Marichromatium purpuratum 984: one gene and its partner. The protein of the gene in region 1 interacts with the protein of each later gene in a pairwise test. Links are inferred from orthologs where the notes say so. Each region holds a gene or a part of one and is shown on either strand. Other genes may lie near its edges. The genes, in order: MARPU_RS02960 and rpe.

The links.
Region 2: the proteins of MARPU_RS02960 (region 1) and rpe interact in binary tests that used the Escherichia coli proteins (3 or more experiments, as listed by UniProt). The link is inferred for Marichromatium purpuratum 984 from one-to-one orthologs.

Annotation. Positions count from the first base shown.
Region 1 is NZ_CP007031.1:635,890-642,753, forward strand. Bases 1,396-4,155 are described here. They hold MARPU_RS02960 (adenosine kinase), read right to left. Parts: upstream 3,391-4,155; coding sequence 2,401-3,390; downstream 1,396-2,400. Other genes in these bases: MARPU_RS02950 (glycerate kinase type-2 family protein), read right to left, coding at 1,396-1,623; tsaB (tRNA (adenosine(37)-N6)-threonylcarbamoyltransferase complex dimerization subunit type 1 TsaB), read right to left, coding at 1,632-2,309; MARPU_RS02965 (ribonuclease T2 family protein), read right to left, coding at 3,465-4,155. In the rest of the region: MARPU_RS02945 (SDR family oxidoreductase), read left to right, coding at 1-381; more of MARPU_RS02950, read right to left, coding at 388-1,395; more of MARPU_RS02965, read right to left, coding at 4,156-4,454; MARPU_RS02970 (FAD-linked oxidase C-terminal domain-containing protein), read right to left, coding at 4,500-5,987; MARPU_RS02980 (NAD(P)H-dependent oxidoreductase), read right to left, coding at 6,267-6,863. UniProt on the Escherichia coli protein: Catalyzes the ATP-dependent phosphorylation of fructoselysine to fructoselysine 6-phosphate. Functions in a fructoselysine degradation pathway that allows E.coli to grow on fructoselysine or psicoselysine.
Region 2 is NZ_CP007031.1:345,703-352,648, reverse strand. Bases 2,159-5,000 are described here. They hold rpe (ribulose-phosphate 3-epimerase), read right to left. Parts: upstream 4,005-5,000; coding sequence 3,312-4,004; downstream 2,159-3,311. Other genes in these bases: MARPU_RS01575 (hypothetical protein), read right to left, coding at 4,089-4,574; MARPU_RS01585 (phosphoglycolate phosphatase), read right to left, coding at 2,629-3,312; trpE (anthranilate synthase component I), read right to left, coding at 2,159-2,487. In the rest of the region: trpD (anthranilate phosphoribosyltransferase), read right to left, coding at 1-401; MARPU_RS01595 (anthranilate synthase component II), read right to left, coding at 401-985; more of trpE, read right to left, coding at 988-2,158; co-chaperone DjlA, read right to left, coding at 5,106-5,915; MARPU_RS01565 (NADP(H)-dependent aldo-keto reductase), read left to right, coding at 6,089-6,946. UniProt on the Escherichia coli protein: Catalyzes the reversible epimerization of D-ribulose 5-phosphate to D-xylulose 5-phosphate.

The DNA of each region.
Region 1 (6,864 bases):
CTGCCGCAGCAGGCCGGGGCCTTCGAGCTGGCGCCGGTGCATATCGACGACGTCGCCCGCGCCTTCACCCTGGCACTCGGCGAGCCGCGCACCGAGTCCCAGACCTACAGCCTGTGTGGCCCGCAGCGGTTGAGCTGGAAGGCGATCCTCGGCACCATCGCCGCGGCCGTCGGCAAGCAGAAGGCGATGGTCCCGGCGCCGGTGTTTGCAGTCCGGGCGATGGCCGGGCTGTTCGATCGCTATCCCTGGTTCCCGATCAGTCGCGACCAGATCCAGATGCTGCTCGAGAGCAACGTCTGTAGCGAGAACGACAGCTTCGCCCGGCTCGGTTTGACCCCGACCCCGTTCAACGTCGACCAGCTCGGTTATCTCAAGGACTAATCCGTCTCAGCGCCTGAGTGCCAGCACCAGGTCCATGACATTGGTATCGGTGGGGCCGGTGCGCAGCAGCTCGCCGGTGGCGGCGAACAGGCTGCCGGCGTCGGCGCCGATGAGGTGCTCGGCGGGGTCGCGCCCGAGCCGGCGTGCTCGCGCGCAGCTCGTCCCGTCGATCAGCGCCCCGGCGTCCTCGGTGGGCCCGTCGCTGCCGTCGCTCCCGGCGCTGAGCAGGGTGACGTCGTCGCGGCCGTCGAGGGCGATGGCCGCGGCTAGCGCGAGGTGCTGGTTGCGACCGCCGCGTCCGGGGCGGGGCGGCAGCGTGACCGTGGTCTCGCCGCTCCACAGATAGAGCCCCGGCGGGGCCGTGGTCCCGAGCCGTTCGGCGAGGCGCTGCCCGGCGACGGCGGCGTCCCCGGCGAGCGGCTGGAGCTGCGGCCAGGTCGCGAGCCCGAGTGTGCGGGCGTGTGCGAGCGCGGCGGCGCGGGCGTGGGCGGCGGTGGCCACCAGCTCGATCTCCGGGCCGGGACCGGTGGGCGCGCGGCGCACGGCGAGTCCGTGGCGAACCAGCCGATCGAGCCAGTCGGGCAGCCCGCGCAGCCCGCTGCAGCGGGCCGCCAGCTCCGGTTCGGGCACCAAGAGCCCGGAGCCGATCACCCCGGGGTCGTCGCCGGGGACGTCGGAGATCGCCAGCACCCGGGGTGTCCGCCACGCCGGACAGGCGGCGAGCAGGCCGCCGGCCTTGATCCGCGAGAGCGCCTTGCGCACCAGATTCATCGTCGCGATCGACTGGCCGCTGGCGAGCAGCCAGTCGTTGACCCGCACCAGGGTATCGAGATCGACCCCGGCGACCGGTACCTCGACCAGGCTCGAGGCCCCGCCGGAGATCAGAAAGAGTGGCTCGACCCCGGCGGGCAGCGCGGCGAGCCGCGCGATCAGCGCCTGACCGGCAGCGAGGCTGCCGGCATCGGGCAGCGGGTGGCCGCCGCAACGGCAATCGAGTCGGGGGAAGTCGGCCGGGTCGACGTGTCCGGGCTTGGTGATCAGCAGACCGCCGGTGATCGCCTCGGCGCCGAGGGTGTCACAGGCGCCTCGGGCCATGGCGGCTGCGGCCTTGCCGATGGCGAACAGCTCGACCGGGTGAGGCGGCGCGCGCGCCTCCAGTGCGCGGGTGACCGCCCGGGTGCCGCCGACGGCTGCGATCGCCGCCATGAAGCAGTCGATGAGCAGGCGCTGGTCGTCGGTCATTCCCGGGATCAGCCCTTGCGGGTGACCTGATCGCGCAGATAGACGGGGATGGCCAGCTCCGGCGCCACCTCGTGACCGAGCCGGTGCTCGGCCTCGGCGAGCACCGCCAGGTCGCGCGCCTCGCAGACCCCTTCCTCGAGGATCCCGGCGAGCGCCGCGCCGATCTGCGGGCGCAGCCGTGACTGATAGACCGTCCAGCCGGGACCGACCCCGTACCAGCCATCGCCCTCCGGCACTGGTACCGCCTCGGGGGCACAGACACGCTCGCTGTCGCGCGCCTCGGCCAGCCCGGCCTCGTTGATCTCGAAGGCCCCCCAGTAGACCTCGTCCATGCGCGCGTCGAGCGCCACCAGCAGCCGGGTCTGACCGCTGCGGCGGTAGGCGCCCTGGGCGATCGCCGCCAGGGTCGAGACCGGGATCACCGGCTGGTCGACGCCGAAGGCCACGCCCTGGATCACCGAGGCGGCGATCCGCACCCCGGTGAAGGACCCCGGTCCACGCGCGAAGGCGAGCGCGTCGAGATCGGCGAGCCGCAGTCCGGCCTCGTCGACGAGCTGCTGCATCATCGGCAGGATGAGTTCGGCGTGGCGTCTGGGGGCGGTCTCGAGGCGCTGGGTCAGGGTCCCGTCCTGCAGCAGGGCGGCTGAACAGGTCTCACCTGAGGTGTCGATCGCGAGGAGCTTCATGATGGTGGGGTTACCGGGGTGATCGATGGTGCCCGTCGAGGACGGGCGATGACGCCGGGGCCAGGGTCCCGGCGGGCCGGGGCGGGCGGGATCAGGCGAAGTCGCGCAGCACCGCCTGGGTCTGCTCCGTGGTCAGACGTGGGCCGAGGCTGGTGACCAGTCGCGCCGCAGCGGCCGAGGCCAGATCGCCGGCGCGCTGATGATCCCAGCCCTGGCTGAGACCATAGAGGAAGGCGCCGGCGAACATGTCGCCGGCACCGAGGGTATCGACCGCCTCGACCGGCACCGGGGCGATCTCGAGCATCTGCGCGCCGTCCCACACCAGCGCACCCTGTGGGCCGCGGGTGATGGCGAAGCTGCGACTGAGGGTCTTGAGATAGGCGACGGCGTCGCCGAGGTCTTCGCTGCCGGCCATGCCCATGGCCTCGAACTCGTTGGCGAACAGCAGGTCGACACCCGAGCCGATCATCTCCAGCAGGCCGTCCTTGAAGAACTTGACCATGTTGGGGTCGGAGAGCGAGAGGGCGGTCTTGACGCCGGCCTCGTCGGCGAGCTGCTTGGCCGCCTTGGCCGCCTCGCGGGCGCTGTCGGAGGTGACCAGATAGCCCTCGGTGTAGAACCAGCGCGAGTCGCGCAGCGCGTCCTCGACCAACTCGTCGGTCGATAGCCCTTGGGTGATGCCGAGGAAGGTGCACATGGTGCGGTCGCTGTCGGGGGTGACCAGCACCACGCAGCGGCCGGTGTCGCCGGCCTCTTTCTTGGTGTGGAGGTTGGTGTCGATGCCGCCCTCGACCAGATCCTGCATGTAGAAGTGACCGAGTTCGTCGTCGGCGACCTTGCAGGAGTAGAAACCGGTGCCGCCGAACTGACCGAGCGCGATCACTGAGTTGGCCGCCGACCCGCCCGAGCCGCGCTGGTGCCGGCGATCACGGAGGTGATCCATGATCGCTGCCTGTTGCTGCTCGTCGACCAGGGTCATCACGCCCTTGTCGATACCGAGGATGCCGAGGTCGTTGGGATCGACCTCGAATTCCATGTCGACGAGTGCGTTACCGATCCCATAGATGTCGTACTTGGCCATAGTGTCTCCGTGCTCCTGAAGTCGAGGGGGCACATTGTACAGATGTCGCTCGGGGGTGCAGGACGGCGATGTGCTCAGTCGCGACCGGCGCGGTCGACACGTCCACCCTTGCAGCCGGCAGCGCGCGGTGGTGCGGTGCGCAGTAGCGCGTCGAGCCCGTGCCCGGCCTCGATCGGCCCCTTGAGGGCGAGGCGCAGCTCGCTGATCAGGCCGTCGTGACAGACCAGTTGCACCCGCTCGCCCGCGCCCTTGCCGAAGGCCCTGTCGAAGGCCGCGCGTACCTCGCTCGCGCGCAGGTGCTGGCCGATGCGCGAGACGAAGAGGTCACGGACCGGCGAAGCGTTGAGCGCGGCGAGCAGCCGTAGCGAGTCGGCGAAATAGCCCTCGGGGTCGTCGCCGTAGCAGCTGCCGTGCTTGACCCACTCGTGACGGTGCAGCGCCGAGCGCGTGCCCGGCATCACCCGGTCGAGTTCGCGCCGGGTGTCGGGTGCGAGCGCGAGCGCCGGCAGCTGCTGCCAGTCGCCGTCGCGCGACAGCGCCCGCGCCCTCGCCGGGACGTCGCAATAGACGTTGTCGCGCGGTTGTGGCCACAGCCCGTGGAGCGAGAAGGCGCGGGCGTCGAAGCGTTGCGGGGTCTGGTCGCGGCACTCCGGCGCGCGGCCACGGCGCTCGCAGAAGGCCGGCTGCCAGCTCACCGCGAGCAGATAGCGCGGCTCGCCGGTTGGGGCCGGCGGCGTGGCCGTGTCGGCGACCTCGACCAGCCGCCCGCAGTCACGCGCCACCCAACGCTGGGACGGCTCGACGCCCTGCAGGCGCAGCAGGTAGTGGCTGGGCTGGTCGGGGCGGTTGGCACCGACCACCGGGTAGCGTGTGCCCGGGTCGAGATGGATCGCCCCGGGGTTGGCGTCGTGACGGATGGCGACGGTGGCCGGGCAGGCGCGTTCGGCGATCAGGGTCGCCGAGAGCGGCGCGGCGCGCAGCGGCGCGAGCGCGCCGAGCGCGAGCAGCAGCGCCGCCGTCGCGCGCCATGTCGGCAGCGGTCTGATCGATGGGGTTCGGGTCATGCGGTCACGTCCTCGCTGGCGCGGGCCCGGCGCGTGCCGGGCCGATCAATGTCGGTGCGGGTGCGCGGGCGAGGGCAGCTGACGGTACTCCGAGCAGCGTCGTGGCGTCGGCACGCCCTTGCCGGGGTTGAGCAGTCCCGCGGGGTCGAAGGCCGATTTTACCGCGTGGAACTGGGCCAGTTCGCGGGCGCTGAACTGTACGCACATCTGTCCGAGCTTCTCCACCCCGACCCCGTGCTCGCCGGTGATGGTGCCGCCGACCTCGACGCACAGCTCGAGCAGACGGGCGCCGAGCGCCTCGGTGCGTTCGAGTTCGCCGGGACGGTTGGCGTCGAACAGGATCAATGGGTGTAGATTGCCGTCGCCGGCATGGAACACGTTGGCCACCGCCAGGTCGTGCTCGGCGGCCAGCTCGGCGGTGCGGCGCAGCACCTCGGGCAGGGCGCGGCGCGGGATGGTGCCGTCCATGCAATAGTAGTCGGGGGAGATCCGGCCGACGGCGGGGAAGGCCGACTTGCGCCCCTGCCAGAAGCGTGCGCGTTCGGTCTCGTCGCGCGAGACCCGTACCTCGGTGGCGCCGGCGCGCGCGAGCAGGGTCTCGACCGCCTCGACCTGGGCGGCGACCTCGGCCTCGGTACCGTCGAGTTCGCAGAGCAGGATGGCGGCGGCCTCGACCGGGTAGCCGGCGCCGATGAAGTCCTCGGCGGCGCGGATCGCCGGACCGTCCATCATCTCCAGCCCCGCCGGGAGGATGCCGGCGGCGATGATCTCGCCCACCGCCGCGCCGGCGCGGCCGACGTCGTCGAAGGCGGCGAGCAGGGCGCGCGCCAGCGGCGGGCGGGGCAGCAGCCGTACCGTCACCTCGACGGTGATCCCGAGCATGCCCTCGGAGCCGATATAGAGCGCGAGCAGGTCGTAGCCGGGGCCGTCGAGCGCCTCGCCGCCGAGTTCGATCAGCTCGCCCGCGGCGCTGACCAGCTTGATCGCGAGCACGTTGTGCACCGTCAGGCCGTATTTCAGACAGTGCACCCCGCCCGAGTTCTCGGCGACGTTGCCGCCGATGGTGCAGGCGATCTGGCTGGAGGGGTCGGGGGCGTAGTAGAGCCCGTGGGCGGCCGCCGCCTCGCTGATGGCGAGGTTGCGCACCCCGGGCTGGACCCGCGCCAGCAGCGCCTCGGGCTCGAGCGCGAGGATGCGGTCGAGCCGCGCCAGGCTGAGCACGATGCCCTCGCCGCAGGGCAGGGCGCCGCCCGAGAGTCCGGTCCCGGCGCCGCGCGCGACCACCGGCACCCGACGCTGATGACACAGCCGCATCACCTGCCGCACCTCGGCGACATCGCGCGGCAGGACCACCAGCAGTGGCGTCTGGCGATAGACCGAGAGTCCGTCGCACTCGTAGGGGCGCACCTCCTCCTCGCGCGCGAGCACCGCCTCGGCGGGGAGGAAGGTGCGCAGCGCGCGCGCCAGTTCGGCGCGGCTGGCGCACAGTTCGGGGTCGTCGAACGGGCGTCCGGGTGGCTGGATCCGACTCATCGGCGGTCTCCTCGGCGCTGGTGTCATGGTGCGCCGTCGGTCGGGACGAACGACGGCATTTGAGCATCGGCTGCGCTTCGCGCTAGAATCGCCTCCCCCAGCACCCTTCTTGGGTGCCGGCACCCCTACCTCAAGGCTGGCGTAGCTCAGTTGGCAGAGCAACTGATTTGTAATCAGTAGGTCGTCGGTTCGAATCCGTCCGCCAGCTCCATCCATCGTCCTGCCTGTCCCCGGATGATCTCGCACGCCGCGCTCCGCGCGTCGTTTTCCGTCGTTGTTTCAGGAATATCCCGCCAGGTGCTGTTCCAGATGGGCGTCGAAGCGCATCAGGTCGTTCTCGATGTCCGGGTTCTTCATGACGTCGTGACAGACGAAGGTTTCGATCGCCTCCATGCCGAAGAAGCGGAAGGTCATGTGCATCGGCAGGAAGAGGTCGTCGACCGACTGCCCCCGGGAGAGGTATTGCGCGGGGTCGTCGAAGGCCGCGCGTGGCGCGTTGAAGGTCAGCGAGAGCATGTAGCGCTTGCCCGTCAGGGTGCCGCCGGAGCCGTACTGTCTGGAGGGCTCGCGACGGCTGCGGCCGTCGCCGTGGCAGAGGGTGCCGTCCAGTCCTGCCGAGTAGACCTCGTCCATGTAACGCTTGAAGGTCCAGGGTACCCCCATCCAGTAGACCGGCGTCTGCAGCAGCACGACATCGGCCCAGCGATGTTTCTCCAGCTCGGTGACGGTGTCGTAGCCGTCGTGTACCACGGTGGTGCGGATTCGGTGTGCCCGCTCGGAGAGCAGGGCGCTCGCGCGTTCGACGAGTGTGGCGTTGAGTCTGCCCGGGGACGAGGGGTAGGGCTCGTGGGCGTTGATGATGAGGATGTTCGACATG
Region 2 (6,946 bases), 290 kb from region 1 along the record:
TCGAGGCGCACCCCGGCGGCCTCGAGCACGTCGGCCGCGCCGGACTTGCTCGACACCGAGCGGTTGCCGTGCTTGGCCACCCGGCAACCGGCGGCGGCGGCGACGAACATGCTGGTGGTGGAGACGTTGAAGGTCCCCGAGGCGTCGCCCCCGGTGCCGACGATGTCGACGGCATGATCGAGACCGTCGAGCTCGACCCCGGCGGCGAGATCGCGCATCACCGCCGCGGCGGCGGCGATCTCGGTGACCGACTCGCCCTTCATCCGCAGCGCGACCAGGAAGCCGGCGATCTGTGCCGCGCTCGCCCCCCCGGTCATGATGGTGTGCATCACCGCGCGCATCTGCGCGTCGTCGAGGTCACGTCGCTCGATACAGTGTGCAATGGCGTCCTTGATGTCCATCAGTCCCGATCCTCGATGAAGTTACGCAGCAGGTCGTGGCCGTGGTCGCTGAGGATCGACTCCGGGTGGAACTGCACCCCCTGGATCGGCAGGCTGCGGTGTCGCACCCCCATGATCGCATCGAGCGCGCCGTCCTCGGTCTGCGTCCAGGCGGTCACCTCGAGACACTCGGGGAGGCTCTCGGGGTCGATCACCAACGAGTGATAGCGGGTCGCCACGAAGGGGTCGGCGAGCCCGGCGAACACCCCGCAGGCGCGGTGGTACACCGGCGAGGTCTTGCCGTGCATCACCTCGCGGGCGCGGACGATGCGCGCGCCGAACACCTGGCCGATCGACTGGTGACCGAGACAGACGCCGAGGATCGGCACCCGCCCGGCCATGGCGTCGATCAGCGCCATCGAGATCCCCGCCTCGTTGGGGGTGCAGGGCCCGGGGGAGATGACGATGCGCTCGGGGCGCATCGCCACCACCTCGTCGACCGTGCACTCGTCGTTGCGCACCACCCGCACCTCGGCGCCGAGTTCACCGAAATACTGCACCAGGTTGTAGGTGAAGGAGTCGTAGTTGTCGAGCATCAGCAACATGGTCATTCCCCCTTCAGCCCGCAGCCGTAACGATCGATGCCCATCTCGGCGGCGCTCACCGCGCGGAAGATGGCGCGTCCCTTGTTCATGGTCTCCTGCCACTCCAGCTCGGGCTGGGAATCGGCGACGATGCCGGCGCCGGCCTGGATGTGCAGGGTCCCGTCGCGGATCACCGCGGTACGGATGGCGATGGCGGTGTCCATGTTGCCGTTCCAGGAGAGATAGCCCACCGCCCCGGAATAGATCCCGCGCTTGACCGGTTCGAGCTCGTCGATGATCTCCATGGCACGGATCTTCGGCGCCCCGGAGACGGTACCCGCGGGGAAGGTCGCACGCAGTACGTCGATCGCGCTCATCCCCTCGCGCAGCCGCCCGGTGACGTTGGAGACGATGTGCATGACGTGCGAGTAGCGCTCGATCACCATCTTGTCGGTGAGGCGTACGCTGCCGATCTCCGAGACCCGGCCGGCATCGTTGCGCCCGAGGTCGATCAGCATAAGGTGCTCGGCCAGCTCCTTGGGATCACTCAGCAGATCGCGTTCGAGCGCCTGGTCCTCGGCCTCGTTGGCGCCGCGCTTGCGCGTCCCGGCGATCGGGCGCACGGTCACCTCCTCGTCCTCCAGCCGGGTGAGGATCTCGGGCGAGGAGCCGACGATCTGGAACTCGCCGAAGTCGAGGAAGTACATGTAGGGCGAGGGGTTGAGCCCGCGCAGCGCCCGGTAGAGATCGAGCGGCGGGGCCTTGAAGGGGATCGACAGCCGCTGCGAGAGCACCACCTGCATGCAGTCGCCGGCAAGGATGTAGTCCTTTGTCCGCTCGACCGCGTCCTTGAAGCCCTGCTCGGTGAAACCGGAGACGAAGTCGCTCTCGTCGACCCGGCGGCGCTCGCCGCTGTGGTGCGGCACCAGCGGTCGACACATGCGCTCGGTGAGCGCATTGATCCGCGCCTGCCCCGACTCCAGGGTGTCGCCCGCGGTGGGGTCGAGATGGAGGACGATATAGAGCCGACCGCTGAGGTTGTCGAATACCACCACCTCGTCGGAGACCATCAGCAGGATGTCCGGGGTGTCGAGCAGATCGGGGTTGGGCGAGTCGCCGAGCCGGGGCTCGATATAGCGGATGGTGTCGTAACCGAAATAGCCGACCAGACCGCCGGTGAAACGCGGCAACCCCTCGACGTCGAAGGCCTCGAAACGGGCCTGATAGGACTCGATCCAGGCCAGCGGGTCGGCGACCTGGTGCGACTCGATCACGGCGCCGTCGCGCTCCAGGCTGACCTCGTGACCACGCACCCGCAGCAGGGTGCGGCAGGGCAGGCCGATGATCGAGTAGCGGCCCCATTTCTCGCCGCCCTGGACGGACTCGAAGAGATAGGAGTTGGCGCCGGCGGCGAGCTTGAGATAGACGCTCAGCGGGGTCTCGAGGTCGGCGAGGACCTCGCTGACGAGCGGAATGCGGTTATAGCCCTGCTCGGCGAGGGCACAAAAGGTCTCGGGAGTCATGTGGATCTCCTGACGGCTGAGTTTGGACGATAGGGGTCAGACGAAGGCGACTTAGCGTCGCCATCGCCACCCTACCGTCACTCGAGCCGCGTCGATCCACATGAGGTGTCAGAGTCCGTTTGCCGTGTCGTCGCCCCGCGTTCAGCGGGACGGGGCCAGTATCCCGGTCAGTTCGGTCAGCGAATCGATGACCGCGTCGGGACCGCTGTCGCGGATGTCCTGGCCGTGATTGTACCCATAGCTGGTGCAGATGATACCGAATTTTGCCGCCCGTGCAGCACGCACATCGCTCACCGAGTCGCCGATCATCAGCGAGGCGGCCGGTTCGGCGCCGAAATGACGCGCCGCATGCTGCAGCGGCAGCGGATCGGGCTTGCACGCCGGCAGGGTATCGCCGCTGATGATGATGCCGAAGTCCTCGTAGAGCCCGAGATGACGCAACAGCGGCCCGGTGAAGCGCGCCGCCTTGTTGGTCACCAGCCCAAGCGGATAGCCGGCCGCCTTGAGGAAGTCGAGCCCCTCGCGCACCCCGGGATAGAGGGCGGCGCGCTCGAAGGTGTACTCGGCATAGAGTTCGAGGAAGATCGGATAGGCGCGATCGAAGTCGAGCGGATCGGGCTCACCCTCGAGCGCGCCGACTAGGGCGCGACGCACCAACCGCTCGAGCCCGTTGCCGACCCAGTTGCGTACCGCCGTCTCGCCGCAGGGCGCGCGCCCCAGACGCGCCAGCATGGTGTCGACGCAATAGGCGAGATCGGGGACGCTGTCGACCAGGGTGCCGTCGAGATCGCACAGCACCATCTGCGGACGCTGGAGCGGCCCCATCAGCGCTCTACCCCGGCCAGCGCCTCGCGCATCTGACCGATGATGGTGTCGTAGCGGTTGGGGTCCTCGGCGCAGCCCTTACCGAAGATGCCGGAGCCGGAGACGAAGGTATCGGCGCCGGCGGCCTTGATCTCGGCGATGTTGTCGACCTTGACCCCGCCGTCGATCTCGAGACGGATGTCACGACCGCTGGCATCGATACGACGGCGCGCCTCGCGCAGCTTGTCGAGGGTCGCGGGGATGAAGCTCTGCCCGCCGAAGCCGGGGTTGACCGACATCAGCAACACCATGTCGACCTTGTCCATCACATAGTCGAGATAGCTCAACGGCGTGGCCGGGTTGAACACCAGCCCCGACTTGCAGCCCTGATCGCGGATCAGCTGCAGGCTGCGGTCGATGTGCTCGCTGGCCTCGGGGTGGAAGGTGATGTAGCTCGCACCGGCGGCGGCGAAGTCGGGGATGATGCGATCGACCGGCTTGACCATCAGGTGCACGTCGATCGGGGCCTCGACCCCGTGCTTGCGCAACGCCTCGCACACCAAGGGTCCAATGGTGAGATTGGGCACATAGTGATTGTCCATGACATCGAAATGGACGATGTCGGCACCGGCGGCCAGCACCTGGTCGACCTCCTCGCCGAGCCGGGCGAAGTCGGCCGAGAGGATCGACGGGGCGATCAGGTCTCGGGTCATGGCAGGGTCCCCCTGGATTGCTGTTATTGTGCGACGCGCCCCGAGCGGGACGCGACTGGGTACGAACAGATGCGCCGCGCGGGCTCAGAACCCCATCGGCGGCGACAAGGTGAAGGAGACGCTCGACGGCTCGTCGTACTCGACATCGCCCTCCTCCCACTCCAGCGAGCCCATGCTGTGGGCATCGCGCCAGTAGGTCTGGTAAAGCTCGAACACCGGGTTATCGAGTACCTGGGTGGGCGCGCCGAGGGTCGCCTCGAGCTGATCGCGGGTCACGCGATACCAGTCGAGTCCGGCCTCGCCCTTGACGAAGGTGATCGCCGCCAGGCGATCGTCGACGAAGCGCAGGATGCGCTGATCGAAACGCACATCGCCCAACACGGGATCGGTGCGCGGATCGACACAGATAGTGAACTCACGCCCTTGGAAATGCTCCTGGTGCAACACCTCGAGGCCTGCCGGCCGAGCATCTTCCCAGTCCAATCCACCGCGCGCACGATCAAGCTCGGAGGCGAGCGCCTGGCCGCCAAAGAGCAGCGCCAGCGCCGCGATCAAACCGTACCACTTCACTCCACCACGCATCCTCGATACCACCATCGCTCATCTCGTTCAGGAGCGCCCGAGTATAGGCAGAGCCCGCACACGGGTGCAATGACGGGCCGTCACCAGCGACCAGGGGATTGAACCGCCAAGATACCGTCTTGCCCGTCAAGCGCCGATCTGCAACCAGCCTCGCCTACTGGAGGCTGATCGCTGGAAGCTGATTCGAACCGCCAAACCGCAAAGAGCGCAAAGGAGAGGTAGAGCCTCCAGCGACCAGCCTCCAGTCGCCAGTGGGTGTGCGTTCTCAGCAGCAGCACGGCCTGTCATCACCTTGGCGCCAGTGCTTGAGGACCAGCGACCACTGGCCGCTGGTCGCTGACAACTTGAACACCTTTGCGCTTTTTGCAGCTTGGCGGTTCGATCCTCCCGGCTGGTGGCTGGTGGCTGGTGGCTGATGGCTGGCGGCTGTTGGCTGGCGGCTGGTGGCTGGTGGCTGGTGGCTGGTGGCTGGTGGCTGGTGGCTGGTGGCTGGTGGCTGGCAAGCGTAAGCGGCAGCACTCACCCGCGGGCGCGGGTGATGGTCTCGTAGGCGCGGCGGATCTCCTGGGTCTTCCGCGAGGCGGCACGGACCTGCGCCTCGCTCGCCCCTCGCGAGACCAGCTTGTCGGGGTGGTGCCGGCTCATCAACCGACGATAGGCTTGCTTGACCTCGGCGTCGCTCGCCCGGGCGCGCACGCCGAGCAGTGCGTAGGCGCCAGCGAGCGCGGGCTGACGGCGCGGCGCCGCACCCGCCGCCGAAGAGGTTCCGGCGCGCTCGCGCGAACGGCGACGCAGCGAGACCACCAGCTCGATCCGACGGTAGACCGCACCCGACATCGCGAGCCCCCGGCGTATGGTCTCGAGCGCGGCACGCTGCGCCCGCGACGGCGGTCCGTCGACATAGGCCATTGCCAGCGCCACCTCAAGCAACGGGCGCGCCAGCACGCGGCGACCGGCGATGACCTCGCGCAGCGCGGCGACCTCGGCGGAGAGGTCAAACGTCGAGGCCTTGCCGGCATTGAACAGAGCGATCGCCGCCTGACGCTGCGGCGCACCCAGCCCCATCTCAGTCATCACCGACTCGGCCTGGGCGATCTCGCCCTCGCTCACCCGGCCATCGACCTTGGCCAGATACCCCATGATGCGGAAGCCACCCTCGAACAGGCTCTGCTGGATGCGTGAGCGTTGTTCCAGGGTGAGGCGCTCGCCCCCAACCCCGCCCCAGCCACGATCGACGCCACGCCCGAGCGCGGCACCGAACAGCGCCCCGAGCGGACCGCCGAACACCAACCCGAGACCGCCGGCGACGGCCGTACCGAACCAGCGCATGCATGTACTCCGTATGATGATTGCGACATCAGGATGTCGGGCCGGATCCACCAACACCAGGGGCCGGCGCAGGCTCGCAAGACTAGCACGACGCGGCGGGCCTAACCCGTCCGGTTTGGAGGGATTGCTAAGATGATGCGATCACCACTTCGCACCGGTCACAGGAGACCCAGATGCACTACAGACGACTCGGCCGCACCGACCTCGAGGTCAGCGCGCTCTGTCTCGGCACCATGACCTTCGGCGAACAGAACAGCGAGGCCGAGGCACACGCCCAGCTCGACCGCGCCCGCGCCGCCGGGATCAACCTCATCGACACCGCCGAGGTCTATCCGGTCCCGCCCTGCGGCGAGACCCAGGGGCGCACCGAGACCTATATCGGCAACTGGCTCAGACAGCGCGGCTGTCGTGATGACATGGTGCTCGCCACCAAGGTCGCCGGTCCCGCCGACTGGCTGCCGCACCTGACCAGACGGCTCGACCGACACAACATCGCCAACGCCATCGAGGGCAGCCTGCGTCGCCTGCAGACCGATGTGATCGATCTCTACCAGCTGCACTGGCCGGACCGGCAGACCAACTTCTTCGGTCGGCTCGGCTACAGCGCCGCCGAGATCGACGACAGCGTGCCACTGCGCGAGAGCCTGGAGGCGCTCGCCGAGCTGGTGCGCGCTGGCAAGATCCGCCATGTCGGTCTTTCCAACGAGACCCCCTGGGGGCTGATGCACGCCCTGGCACTGGCCGAGCAGCACGGCCTGCCCCGGGTGGCGAGCATTCAGAACCCCTACAACCTGCTCAACCGCACCTTCGAGATCGGCCTCGCGGAGGTCGCGCTGCGCGAGGACTGCGGCCTGCTCGCCTACTCGCCGCTGGCCTTCGGCGTACTCACGGGCAAGTACCTCGACGGCCAGCGCCCGGCCGGAGCGCGCGTCACCCGCTTCTCGCGCTTCAAGCGCTACAACAACCCCCAGGCCGAGGCGGCCACCGCCGAATACGTCGCCCTCGCCCACCGCCACGGTCTCGACCCGGCA